Regions from separate parts of the Sphaerisporangium sp. NPDC049457 genome, predicted to be linked through region 1. Evidence: riboswitches for the same ligand, from Rfam matches in the RefSeq annotation. Region 1 holds a riboswitch; the other holds the start of a gene.

Region 1 (5,411 bases):
TGATCTACGCCTATCCGACGTTCCACCGCGCGGTCGAGGACACGCTGGGCCGCCTGGAATGACGGTCCCCCGGCCCGAGAGCGCCGACCCGCAGACCCGGCTGCTCGCCGCATGGGGGCGCGGAGTCCGACGGGCAGGGCTCACACGCGGCAGGACGGACGGATCCGGGAGCCGCAGTCGGCGGTCAGCGGGAAACAGGGCTTAGCCTGGAGCCACGGTCGGCAAGAGAGGGAGCGAGGCCCGGAGCCGCGGTCAGCGGGAGACGGGACGCTTGCCGTGGTTGGCCTTTCTCTTCTTGCGGGCCCGGCTCTTGCGCGCGCGTCTCGCCATCTCGGCCTCCCATAGGTACGGTCCGTGCCCCTACCATGCATCCGCGCCGGAACCGGTACAAGGCCCAAACGCCAAAGAGACACCACAGGCACCCACCGGCTTCCGGTTCATCGCCGCCTCAGCTCGCCGCTTCACCATGTTCCAACACCGACTAGGTGAGATTATGTAGTATTTTGATGGAACTTGGTGGAGAGGTGAGGCGATGCTGGCCCAGCAACGGCAGCAGGCGATCCTCGAGCGCGTCCGCAGGAACGGCGCGGTACGGGTCGCCGACCTGGTGCGCGAGCTCGGGGTGTCCGACATGACGATCCGCCGCGACCTTGAGGCCCTGGCCGAGCGCGGGCTGGTCGACAAGGTGCACGGCGGCGCGACCGCCACCGGCGCCGGCTCCACCGAGGAGCCCGGATTCGCGGCCAAGTCGGTGCGCCAGCAGGCCGAGAAGGAGGCCATCGCCCGCCGGGCCGCCGAGCTGGTGCGCCCGGGCAGCGCGGTCGCGCTGTCGGCCGGCACGACCACCTGGACCCTCGCCCACCACCTCGTCGACGTCCCGCACCTGACGGTCATCACCAACTCCGTGCGGGTGGCCGACGTCTTCCACCGGGCCGGGCGCGCCGACCAGACCGTCGTGCTCACCGGAGGCGAGCGCACCCCCTCGGACGCGCTGGTGGGCCCGGTCGCCGTGGCGGCCATCCGCGCGCTCAACGTCGACACGCTGATGCTCGGCGTGCACGGCATGAACGTCAGGGCGGGGTTCACCACGCCCAACCTCCTGGAGGCCGAGACCGACCGTGAGCTCGTCGCGGCGGCGCAACGGCTGGTCGTCCTGGCCGACCACAGCAAGTGGGGCACCGTCGGCATCAGCACGATCGCCAGGCTGGAGGAGGCCGACGTGGTGGTCAGCGATACCGGCCTGCCCGAGGAGGCGCGGTCGGCGCTGTCCGAACAGGCCGGCACGCTCATGCTGGCCGATCCGGGCGAGACGACGCTCCAGACGGCGGCGCACGACGCCGCCGCGGAACCCGCCGTCCCGTCGGGCCGGACGGCACAGAGCCCGGAGACGGGACAGGCGGCGCGGGCCGTCGCCGGAACAGACGAACGAGCGGCGCGGGCCGCCGGCAGAACCGAACAGGCGGCGCAGGATGCCGCCGGACAGGAGGTGGCCCGATGAAGCGGACCGTCACCCATCTCGCGGACGGGCGAGAGCTGATCTACTTCGACCGCCGTGACGGCGCCGACCGCGGCGCGGCCGACACCCGGGATCTTCCCGCGCGTCCCCCGGCCTCGGAGCTGCGCTACGACCCGGTGATGGACGAGTGGATCGCGATCGCCGGGCACCGGCAGAGCCGCACGTTCCTGCCGCCCACCGACGAGTGCCCGTTGTGCCCGTCGCGGCCGGGCCACCCCACGGAGATCCCGGCCGCGGACTACGACGTCGCCGTGTTCGAGAACCGCTTTCCGTCCTTCAGCTTCAATCTCGGCCACTACGAGGACGTCGGCGGCCTGAGCGAGGTGCGGCCCGGCGTCGGCCGCACCGAGGTGGTGTGCTTCACCGCCGACCACGACTCCTCCTTCTCCCGGCTCTCGCCCGAGCAGGTCGACCTGGTGCTGCTGGCGCTCGCCGACCGCACCGAGCGGCTCTCCCTGCTGCCCGGCGTGGAGCAGGTCTTCCCGTTCGAGAACCGCGGCGCGGAGATCGGCATCACGCTGGCCCATCCGCACGGCCAGATCTACGCCTATCCGTACGTGACGCCGCGCACGCGGCAGATGCTGGCCTCGGCCGCCCGTTACCGCGAGCGCACGGGCGGCGATCTGTTCGCGGACGTGCTCGCCGCCGAGCGCAAGGCCGAGACGCGCGTCGTCGCGTCGAACGAGCACTGGACGGCGTTCGTCCCGGCGGCGGCGCGGTGGCCGTTCGAGGTGCACGTCTACCTCAACCGCAAGGCCGCGGACCTGCGCGAGCTGGACGCCGAGGAGCGCGCGGCCTTCGGCCCGCTGTACACCGACGTGCTGCGCCGGCTGGACGGGCTGTTCGGGGTGACGATGCCGTACGTCGCGGCCTGGCACCAGGCGCCGGTGCGCACCGGGCGCGACCTCGCCTACCTGCACCTGCAGCTGTTCAGCATCCGGCGGGCGGCGCAGAAGCTGAAGTACCTGGCCGGGTCGGAGTCGGCGATGGGGGCGTTCGTCAACGACGTGCTGCCCGAGGAGGCGGCCCGGATGCTGCGGTCACAGCCGTGACTCACAACACGTCAATGCCCGGGGTCGCCATATATACGGATCTACCACTAGCATCCTTCAGACACCGGCCGTAACGGCCGGTCCGCCTAATCCCAGGCGCCCCGCCTGGGAGCCGGGGACCCAATGGTTCCTTGGGGTGAATCCACTCAGGTGGTAGGGCGACTCCGGCCCGAACCCGTCAGCTAACCCGGTCGGCAGATGGAGAGGAGTGGGCTCTGCCCCCGACTTCCGGTCGCCATGCTTCCGTGGCCGCCTGCGCTCTGGTCGTGGCCGCTCTCGTGCTCGGCCCGTCAACGGCGGGGAACGCCGCCCCCAAGCCCACCGAGAAACAGCTCAAGGCGCAGCTGGCCGCGCTCGGCAAGCGGGTCGACAAGCTGATCGTCACCTACAACGCAAAGCGCGTCGCGGTCGCCAAGGCCAAGGCCGAGGAGAAGACGGCGCGCGAGCGGCTGAAGGCCGCCGAGACCGCGTTGACCGCGTCCGCGGGCCAGGTCGGCGACATCGCCCAGCTGCGCTACCAGGCGGGCAGCGGCCTCGGCATGATGCGGGAGGTCCTGGCCCCCGGCTTCGGCGGCGCGGCGATGCTGGAACAGCTCCAGGCCGAGCAGGCGGCGAAGATCGGCCAGTACACAGCCGCCCGCGACGACCGCAAGAAGGCCGCCGACGACGCGGCCGCGCTCACCGACCGCCTGCGCGAGGACGTCGTCGAGGTGACCTCGCAGCGCAAGGACGCCGAGCAGCTCATCGCCCAGATCAAGGACAAGCTGGACCGGCTCGTCCCCATCGCCCCCGGCAAGCGGGCGAACGGGTCGTGGGCTCCCGAGCTGCCCGCCGGCGGCGACAACATCACCCCGCGGACCCGGCTGATGCGCGCCGAGGTCAAGGACCACTTTCCGTTGCGCTTCCCCGTCGGCTGCTACCGCGCCGAGAACAGCGGGGAGCACCCTCTGGGCAGGGCGTGCGACTTCATGCTCAGCTCGGGCGGGGCGATGCCCTCGCCCGCCGGCGTCGCGATGGGCGAGCAGGTCGCCGCCTGGGCCATCAAGAACGGCGGCAAGCTGGGCGTGAAGTACGTGATCTACCGGCAGCGGATCTACAACCTGGGTTTCCCCGGCTGGCGCGCGATGGCGAACCGCGGCGGCATCACGGCCAACCACTTCGACCACGTGCACATCTCGATGTACTAGCGCCACGAGCCGATGTGCCGGCGCCGCGAGCCGTCCGGCCGCTCGGCTGAGGGTCCGGAGCGGGACGGCGGCGTCAGGGTACGGCATCACGGCGGCGCGGCGGAGTGAAACTTCCACTTCGACACAGGCCTGGAGGTGCGACTTCCGTGACCCGCCGCCCGGCCGGACCAGGCGGCCCGAGGGCTCAGCCGAGCCGGCCGAGCAGGCTCTTGGGAGCGACCAGCCGGTAGGCGTCGGTGACGATCTCGGCGATCTCATCCCAGTCGGCCGCCACGTCGAGATAGACGCCGAGCCAGCCCCTGTGACCCACGTAGGGCGGCCGGAAGAACCGGTCGGGCGCCTCCGCGACCAGGGCTTCCTGTACGCCGGGCGGGGCCGCGCACCAGAAGGCCAGGCGGTCGTCGTGGTGGTGGTCGGCGAACATCACGAAGGTCTTCTTGCCCCGGATGAACCATGTGGGCTCGCCGTGGCTCAGCCGCTCGCTGGTCTCGGGCAGCGCCAGGCAGAGCGCTCTGAGCCGTTCGAGCGCCTCCGGGGCCTCCAACGTCTCCACGCGACCCCCCTCTGAGCGGATCAGCCCGGCAGCCGGATGGGGTTGACGATGTCGGCGTAGATGAGCAAGGTGCCCATGGCCACCAGCATGAGCGCCACCGCGTACGTCAGCGGGAGCGCCTTGGCGATGTCCACATGACCCGGCATCGGCCGGCGGCGCACCCGGGCGTACCCGCGCTTGAACCCCTCCCACAGACCACCGGCGATCTGACCGCCGTCCAGCGGCAGCAGCGGGATCAGGTTGAACATGCCGACGGCGAGGTTGAACCCCGCGAGCAGCTGGATGAACCCGGCGATCTTGTTCTCCAGCGGGATGGCCGCGGCGGCGATCTGGCCGCCGAGGCGCCCGGCGCCGACGACGCTCTGCGGGCTGTCGAGGTCGCGCTCGGCGCCGCCGAAGGCCGCCTGCCATACCCCGACGAGCTTCTGGGGCATGTGCAGCAGCGCGTCGGCGCTGCGCTGGACCAGGTCCACCATGAAGCCGAAGACGTAGCCCGGCCCCTGCTTCTCCACGACGAAGACGGGGGTGATGCCGAGGAAACCGACGTTCTTGTCCAGCTTGGTGGGATCGTCGAGGGAGGGGCGGTCCTGCGCGATGAGGGTGGTGTTCAGCGTCATCGGCCTGCCGTCACGCTCGATGCCGATCGCGACCGGGCCGGCGCCGTGGGCGCGGATCAGCGCGGTGGCGTCCTCCCACGACCGCACCGGCTTGCCGCCGAACGACACGATCTTGTCGTTGGCCCGCAGGCCGGCGACCGCCGCGGGGGTGGGCCGGTGCGCCGGCGTGCACTGCCGGCCCTTCTCCTGCTCGGCCACGGTGATGACGCACTTGGAGACCTCGCCGACGGCGGGCTTGGGCACCGAGATGCCGAAGCCCATCAGGACGACCGCGAACAGCGCGAAGGCCAGCAGGAAGTTCATGGCGGGGCCGCCGGTGAAGATGACGACTCGCTGCCACCAGGGCTTGCGGTACAGGACGCGGTCGGCGTCGCCGGGCTTGACCTCCTCCAGCGATGCCTGCCGGGCGCTCTCGATGAGCCCTTGCCACGGGCCTGTGGACATGTTGCGCAGTTTGTTCGGATCGTCGGTGGGCCTCGGGGGCAG
Region 2 (5,411 bases), on a different contig from region 1:
GGTGTCGTTCCCGGGCACCCGGCCCCTCTCGCCCGCTCGCGCTGACGACGGTTCGCGGGTACGGGTGCCGGTCGTGGCCGACCGCGTAATGCGGGCGGTCTTAATTGCCGGTTCCTCAGCATTTCTCGACGAAGAGGTGCAGGTGTCCATACCTTTTCTGTAGGATCACCGCCCAGGTTGTCTCACTTGTCTCGCAGAGGGAGCTGGCGTCCCAGTGGTCGTGCGTGGGATCTGGGCGGTAGGGCGTATACCTTTGGCCGCGGGTCTGATCGTCGCCGTCATGGCGACCCAGACGGGCGGGGCCGAGGCGGAACCGAAGCCCACCATCGCGCAGGCCAAGGCGCGGCTCGCCAAGCTCGACGAGCAGGCCGACAAGGTGGTCGACCGCTACAACCTGGCCGGTGAGAACTGGAAGAAGGCCAGGAAGGAGTACAACTCCCTCAACGACCGGCTGAAGAAGGAACTCGGCCGCGTCGACGAACTGCGTCTCGGCCTGGTGTCGGTCGCGGTGAGCACCTACCAGTCCGGTGACGTCCTGTCCTGGTCGAACCTGATCACCCAGCCCGACCCCGAGTCGCTGCTCGCGGGGCTGGCGTCCGTGGACCAGATGTCGGCGGGCCGGTCGCGGACGATCACCGAGTACGAGCAGGCCACCCACTCGCTCAAAGGTCAGCGCGACAAGGCCAAGGGCGCCTACGACAAGGCCGTCAAGCTCCTGGACGACCTGCGCAAGCAGAAGAAGGACGTCGAGAAGCTGGTCGGGGAGCAAGAGCGGCTGCTTCGCCGGCTCAACGCCTACAACGCCGGCAATCCCAACAGTCTCGGCATCAAGTACACCGGACCGGCCTCCGGCAACGCCCGTGCGGCGCTGCAGTTCGCCTTCGCCCAGGTCGGCAAGCCCTACCGCTACGGCGGCACCGGCCCGGGCGCGTGGGACTGCTCGGGCCTCACCCAGGCGTCCTGGCGGGCCGCGGGGGTCAGCCTGCCCCGCACCGCCGCCCAGCAGTACTCCTGGGGCGCCTCCCGCAGGGTTCCGCTGAACGCCCTGCAGCCGGGCGACCTGCTCTTCAACGGCGGCCTCGGTCACGTCGGGATGTACGCGGGCGGCGGCAAGATGGTCCACGCGCCGCGCACCGGGGACGTCGTGAAGGTCGTGCCGCTCTCCAGCTACCGGGGCATCATCGGCGCCGTCCGCCCCTGACCGGCGCCCGGGGCCGTCAGGCCGGGGGAGGAGGGGAGGTCGCGGCGGCGCTTGAGGGGGCCGGTCAGCAGGATCAGGCCCGTCAGGGCGAGCATGGCCATGAAGACCCACATTGACGCGCGGGTGCCGATGGCGCCGCCGAGCGCCCCGCCGAGGAGCGCGCCGAGGGGGATGGTGCCGTAGTTGACGAACTGCATGCTCACCGACACCCGCCCAAGCAGATGCGGGGGAGTGTAGGTCTGCCGGAAACTCGCCTTGATGACGTTGCCCGCCACGACCCCCGCGACGACGACGAACCCGCCCGCCACCGCGAGCGCCAGCCCGCCCCCGCGGTTCGCCAGTGGGATGAGCAGCCCGAACGGCGCGCCGAGCAGCTCGCAGCCGATCATGGCGCGGGCGCTGCCGAAACGCCGGCACAGGAGGGTGGCGCACGCCGCGCCGGCCACGCCGCCCAGGGACATCGCGGCCAGCAGCCCGCCCACCGTTCCGGGGCTCACGCCGATTTCGCGCACCAGGAAGACCACGAGGATGGCCTGGTACCCCATCAGGCCGAGGTTGCTCGCGGCGCCGAAGACGGTGAGCACCCGCAGATAGGGGTCGCGCAGGACGAAGCGCATCCCCTCGCCGATCTCGTGCCGCAGCGTGGTCGTCCGCCGCTCCCTGCGGGCCGGGGTCTCCCGGGCCCTGATGCCGAGCAGGCAGAGGGCCGAGACCAGGAAGCTCACCGCGTCGCCGACCAGGGCGGCGACCGCGCCGAACGCCTGGGCGACGAGGCCCGCGACGCCGGGGCCCACCACCTGGACGGCCGACTCGCCGCCCTGGAGCTTGGCGTTGCCCTCAGGCAGGTCGGCCGGGCCCACGACGGCCGGCAGGTACACCTGGTAGGCCGTCTGGAAGAACACCTTCGCCGTGCCGGTCAGCAACGCGACCGCCAGCAGGTGGCCGATGGTGAGCAGGCCCAGCCAGGCCGCCGCCGGCACGCTGAGGAACAACAGGAACGAGGCGGCGTCGCAGGCGAGCATGATGGGCCTGCGCGGCAGCCGGTCGACCCAGGCCCCGGCGGGCAGGCCGATGATCAGCCAGGGGATCCACGCCGCGGCGGACAGCAGCGCCACCTCGAACGTGCTCGCGCGCAGGACCGTGATCGCGACCAGCGGCAGCGCGACCGAGGTCAGGGCGCTGCCGAGGCCGCTCGTGGTCTCGCCGGCCCACAGCAGCCGGAAATCGCGGTGGCGCAGCAACCCGCCACGGCGGCCGCGTGCCTTCGGCGCGGCGCCGGGGTCGGCGGTGAGGGCGCTCATGGCCGCGCCGGGACGGCGAAGGCGAAGACGAAGACCGGCTCGCGGTCGCGTCCGTCGTCGGGGATCTCGCGGGAGCCCCAGCGGCTGAGCAGTTCGAGGAACTGCTCCTCGAACTCGGCAAGCTCCTCCGGGGTGAGCCGCAGCCACTTGTCGGCGGAGAACGGGGCGTCCTGCCAGGCCTGCCGCGTCTCGTCGCTCGCGGCGTACCAGGCGCGGACCATGTTGACGTGGTGGTCGAGGTTGATGGACGCGGCCGCGCTGGCGATGGCGGCGGTGGCCGGGTCGCCGTCGAAGTCCGACTCGGTCCAGCGCATCTCCGCCGAGACGAGCCGCCACCATCGCTCACGCCGGTCGCGGGCCAGCTCGGGCGCTTCCTCGATCAGGCCGCTCGTGGCGAGGACGCGCAGATGGTGGCTGGCGTTGGCGACGGCCTGGCCGGTGTGCTCGGCCAGCATGCTCGCGGTGCAGGGGCCGTAGACCTTCAGCGCGTCCATCAGCCGCCTCCTCATGGGATGCGACAGGGCGGCCAGCACGCGTGAGTCGGTGATCTGTCGTACTTCTTGGTTCGCCATGACCTCACCCTGGCATACGCAATCGACTTTGTGCAATGACTCTTGCGTAATGAGCATTGCGCAGTAGTCGTTGTCCAACGGCTGTTGCGGAATAGGTGTCGCGCACCTGCCGGAGTCGTCGCCCACGGTCACCTCTCGGCCACCGTCCGCGCCCCGCGTGGACCGTTCCTCGCTCAGATCGCTCGCGACAGCTGTGACAGGAGTGACTGATGTGACTCAGTGCGGGTCACGTTTCGAGGTGTGTGAGGGGAATCACATTCGGGTAACAGATGCCCTTGTTGTGCAGGGGTTCCGTGATTTACAAGTCGCTTATTTGATCTATGACTCTTTGTCATGGCTTTGCCTCAATTTGAGGATCTGGGTAACTTCTGGGCCGCGGCGAGCACGCCATGCCGTCGCGAACCGGGCCGGTCTCACCGGTCCGGGTTCAGTACCACAATCCAGCGGTCACCGTCGCCTGATTCAGGCGTGAACCAGGCCCCCAGGGGCGGTGACCTGCCGAATCCGTGCGGCAAGGAGCACGGAACCGGGGACCCAATAGATCCTTTTTTTCGGGATCAGGGGTGAATCGACGTCTATGACGTCGTAGGGCTGCTTCCAGGCCCGAATCCGTCAGCTAACCCGGTAGGCATGAGTGGAAGAATCAAGGAGCGATCCTGTCCAGCACCACCCAGAACCCTCGTCTGTCGCGCATTGCCCGCTTCTCTCTCAGCGGTGTGGCACTCACCATGACGGCCTCCGTGGGGGCCGTCGCGACACAGGCGACGGCGGCTGACGCCACCACGGCGACCACCGCTCAGAGCTCTTCGGGACCGTCCGACGTCTACGGCCCCGCCGGGCTGATCGAGACGCCGAGCATCACCGGGGCGGAGGAGCCCACCGGCTCCGCCACGGTGAGCGAGGCGAGCGGCTCCGCCACCACCTCCAGCACGGCCAAGAGCAAGAGCAAGAGCACCGCGAAGCTCAGCCGGGCGGCGCGGCAGCGGATCAAGGCGCACACCGCCGTCGCGGTGGCCAAGAAGCAGATCGGCGACCCCTACCGCTGGGGCGCCAGCGGCCCGGGAGCGTTCGACTGCTCCGGCCTGATGGTGTACTCCTGGCGCAAGGCCGGCGTGAAGCTGCCCCGCGTCGCGGCCGGCCAGTTCCGCTCGGTTCGGAAGAAGATCTCCTGGAAGCACCTCAAGCCGGGCGATCTGATGTTCTTCTACGGGCTCGGCCACGTCGGCATGTACGTCGGGCACGGCAAGATGATCCACTCCCCGCACAGCGGCGCGCGGGTGCGGATCGACAAGCTGGCCGGCTACCGCAAGGCGTCGTTCGTCGGAGCCGTCCGCCCCGCCGCCTGACCCCGAGCGCTCCCCGGCGCCGCGACTCTGCCCGGTCGGTGCCCCCACCGCCGGTCGACCAGAGCGGTCCGTCCCCCGGCCGCGAGGTCGTGAAGGCCCCGTCCGTCTCTCCCCCTCGAGGCGGCCGGGGCTTTCGCACGTCCACGCCCCCGCCATACCGATATGGGGCGAGAGCGAGCAGGTAGATTGCCCGCATGCGCGTCGTGTGGCTCTGGGCCGTCCTGGCGGGGCTGCTGGCCGTGCTGACCGGTCCCGTCGCCGCCGGCGACGACCTCGGGCGGCGGGCGCGGGCGGTGATCAGGGAGCATCCCGAGATCTGGTCCGGCGCGCGGACGTTCCACGGCGAGCGCTCGCTGGTGGTCCTGGCGCCGGGGGCGGGCCTGTCCGGGCCTGCCGACCTGGCGCGCCGGGCCGACCGCGCGAGTCTGCTCGTGGCCCGCGTCGCCGGTCCGGTGCGCCCGCTGGTCCTGGTGCCCGCGACCACCGCGCAGGCGGCCGTGCTGGCCGCCCCGGCGTCGGTGAGCGGCCTCGCGGCGGTGGCGGGCGCCGACCGGGTGATCGTCGAGCCGCGGTCGTTCGCCCGGCTCAGCGAGGTGGGACGCGACGTCGTGCTCGCCCACGAGATCACCCACCTCGCCACCGGAGCGGCGCTCGACGGGCGCACCCCGAAGTGGCTGGTGGAGGGGTTCGCCGACTACGTGGGCTACCTCGACGCCGGCATCCCGGTGCGCCGCGCCGCCGCCGAGCTGGCCGGCGAGGTGCGCGCCGGGCGGACGCCCTCGGAGCTTCCCGGCCCGGACGCGTTCGCCGCCGGCTCGGCGCGGCTCGCCCAGGCGTACGAGGAGGCCTGGCTCGCCTGCCGGTATGTCGCGGGGCGCTTCGGCGAGCGCGCCCTGGTGACCCTCTACCGTGAGTCCAGGCACGGCGACGTGCGAGCGGCGCTGTCCCGTACGCTCCGCATGAGCCTCGCGGAGTTCACCGCCGCCTGGCG

Evidence for each region. A riboswitch is a leader RNA that binds a small molecule or an ion and turns the genes downstream of it on or off. The one in region 1 is predicted to bind cyclic di-AMP.
Region 2: another riboswitch for cyclic di-AMP. It lies ahead of ACZ6QO_RS14545 (C40 family peptidase); the one in region 1 lies ahead of ACZ6QO_RS32525 (coiled-coil domain-containing protein).

The regions. Positions count from the first base shown of each region.
Region 1 covers NZ_JBVJHR010000025.1:39,080-44,490, forward strand. Annotated here, with positions in the region: gene ACZ6QO_RS32505 (dihydrolipoyl dehydrogenase family protein) at 1-62, shown strand, start outside; gene ACZ6QO_RS32510 (50S ribosomal protein bL37) at 253-330, opposite strand; partial or broken gene ACZ6QO_RS32515 (DeoR/GlpR family DNA-binding transcription regulator) at 533-1,300, shown strand; gene galT (galactose-1-phosphate uridylyltransferase) at 1,495-2,568, shown strand; cyclic di-AMP (ydaO/yuaA leader) riboswitch at 2,642-2,779, shown strand; gene ACZ6QO_RS32525 (coiled-coil domain-containing protein) at 2,814-3,755, shown strand; gene ACZ6QO_RS32530 (MmcQ/YjbR family DNA-binding protein) at 3,940-4,308, opposite strand; gene ACZ6QO_RS32535 (M50 family metallopeptidase) at 4,329-5,411, opposite strand, start outside.
Region 2 covers NZ_JBVJHR010000008.1:112,333-117,743, reverse strand. Annotated here, with positions in the region: gene ACZ6QO_RS14560 (C40 family peptidase) at 281-1,201, shown strand; gene ACZ6QO_RS14555 (MFS transporter) at 1,168-2,502, opposite strand; gene ACZ6QO_RS14550 (ArsR/SmtB family transcription factor) at 2,499-3,074, opposite strand; cyclic di-AMP (ydaO/yuaA leader) riboswitch at 3,561-3,720, shown strand; gene ACZ6QO_RS14545 (C40 family peptidase) at 3,803-4,420, shown strand; gene ACZ6QO_RS14540 (hypothetical protein) at 4,615-5,411, shown strand, end outside.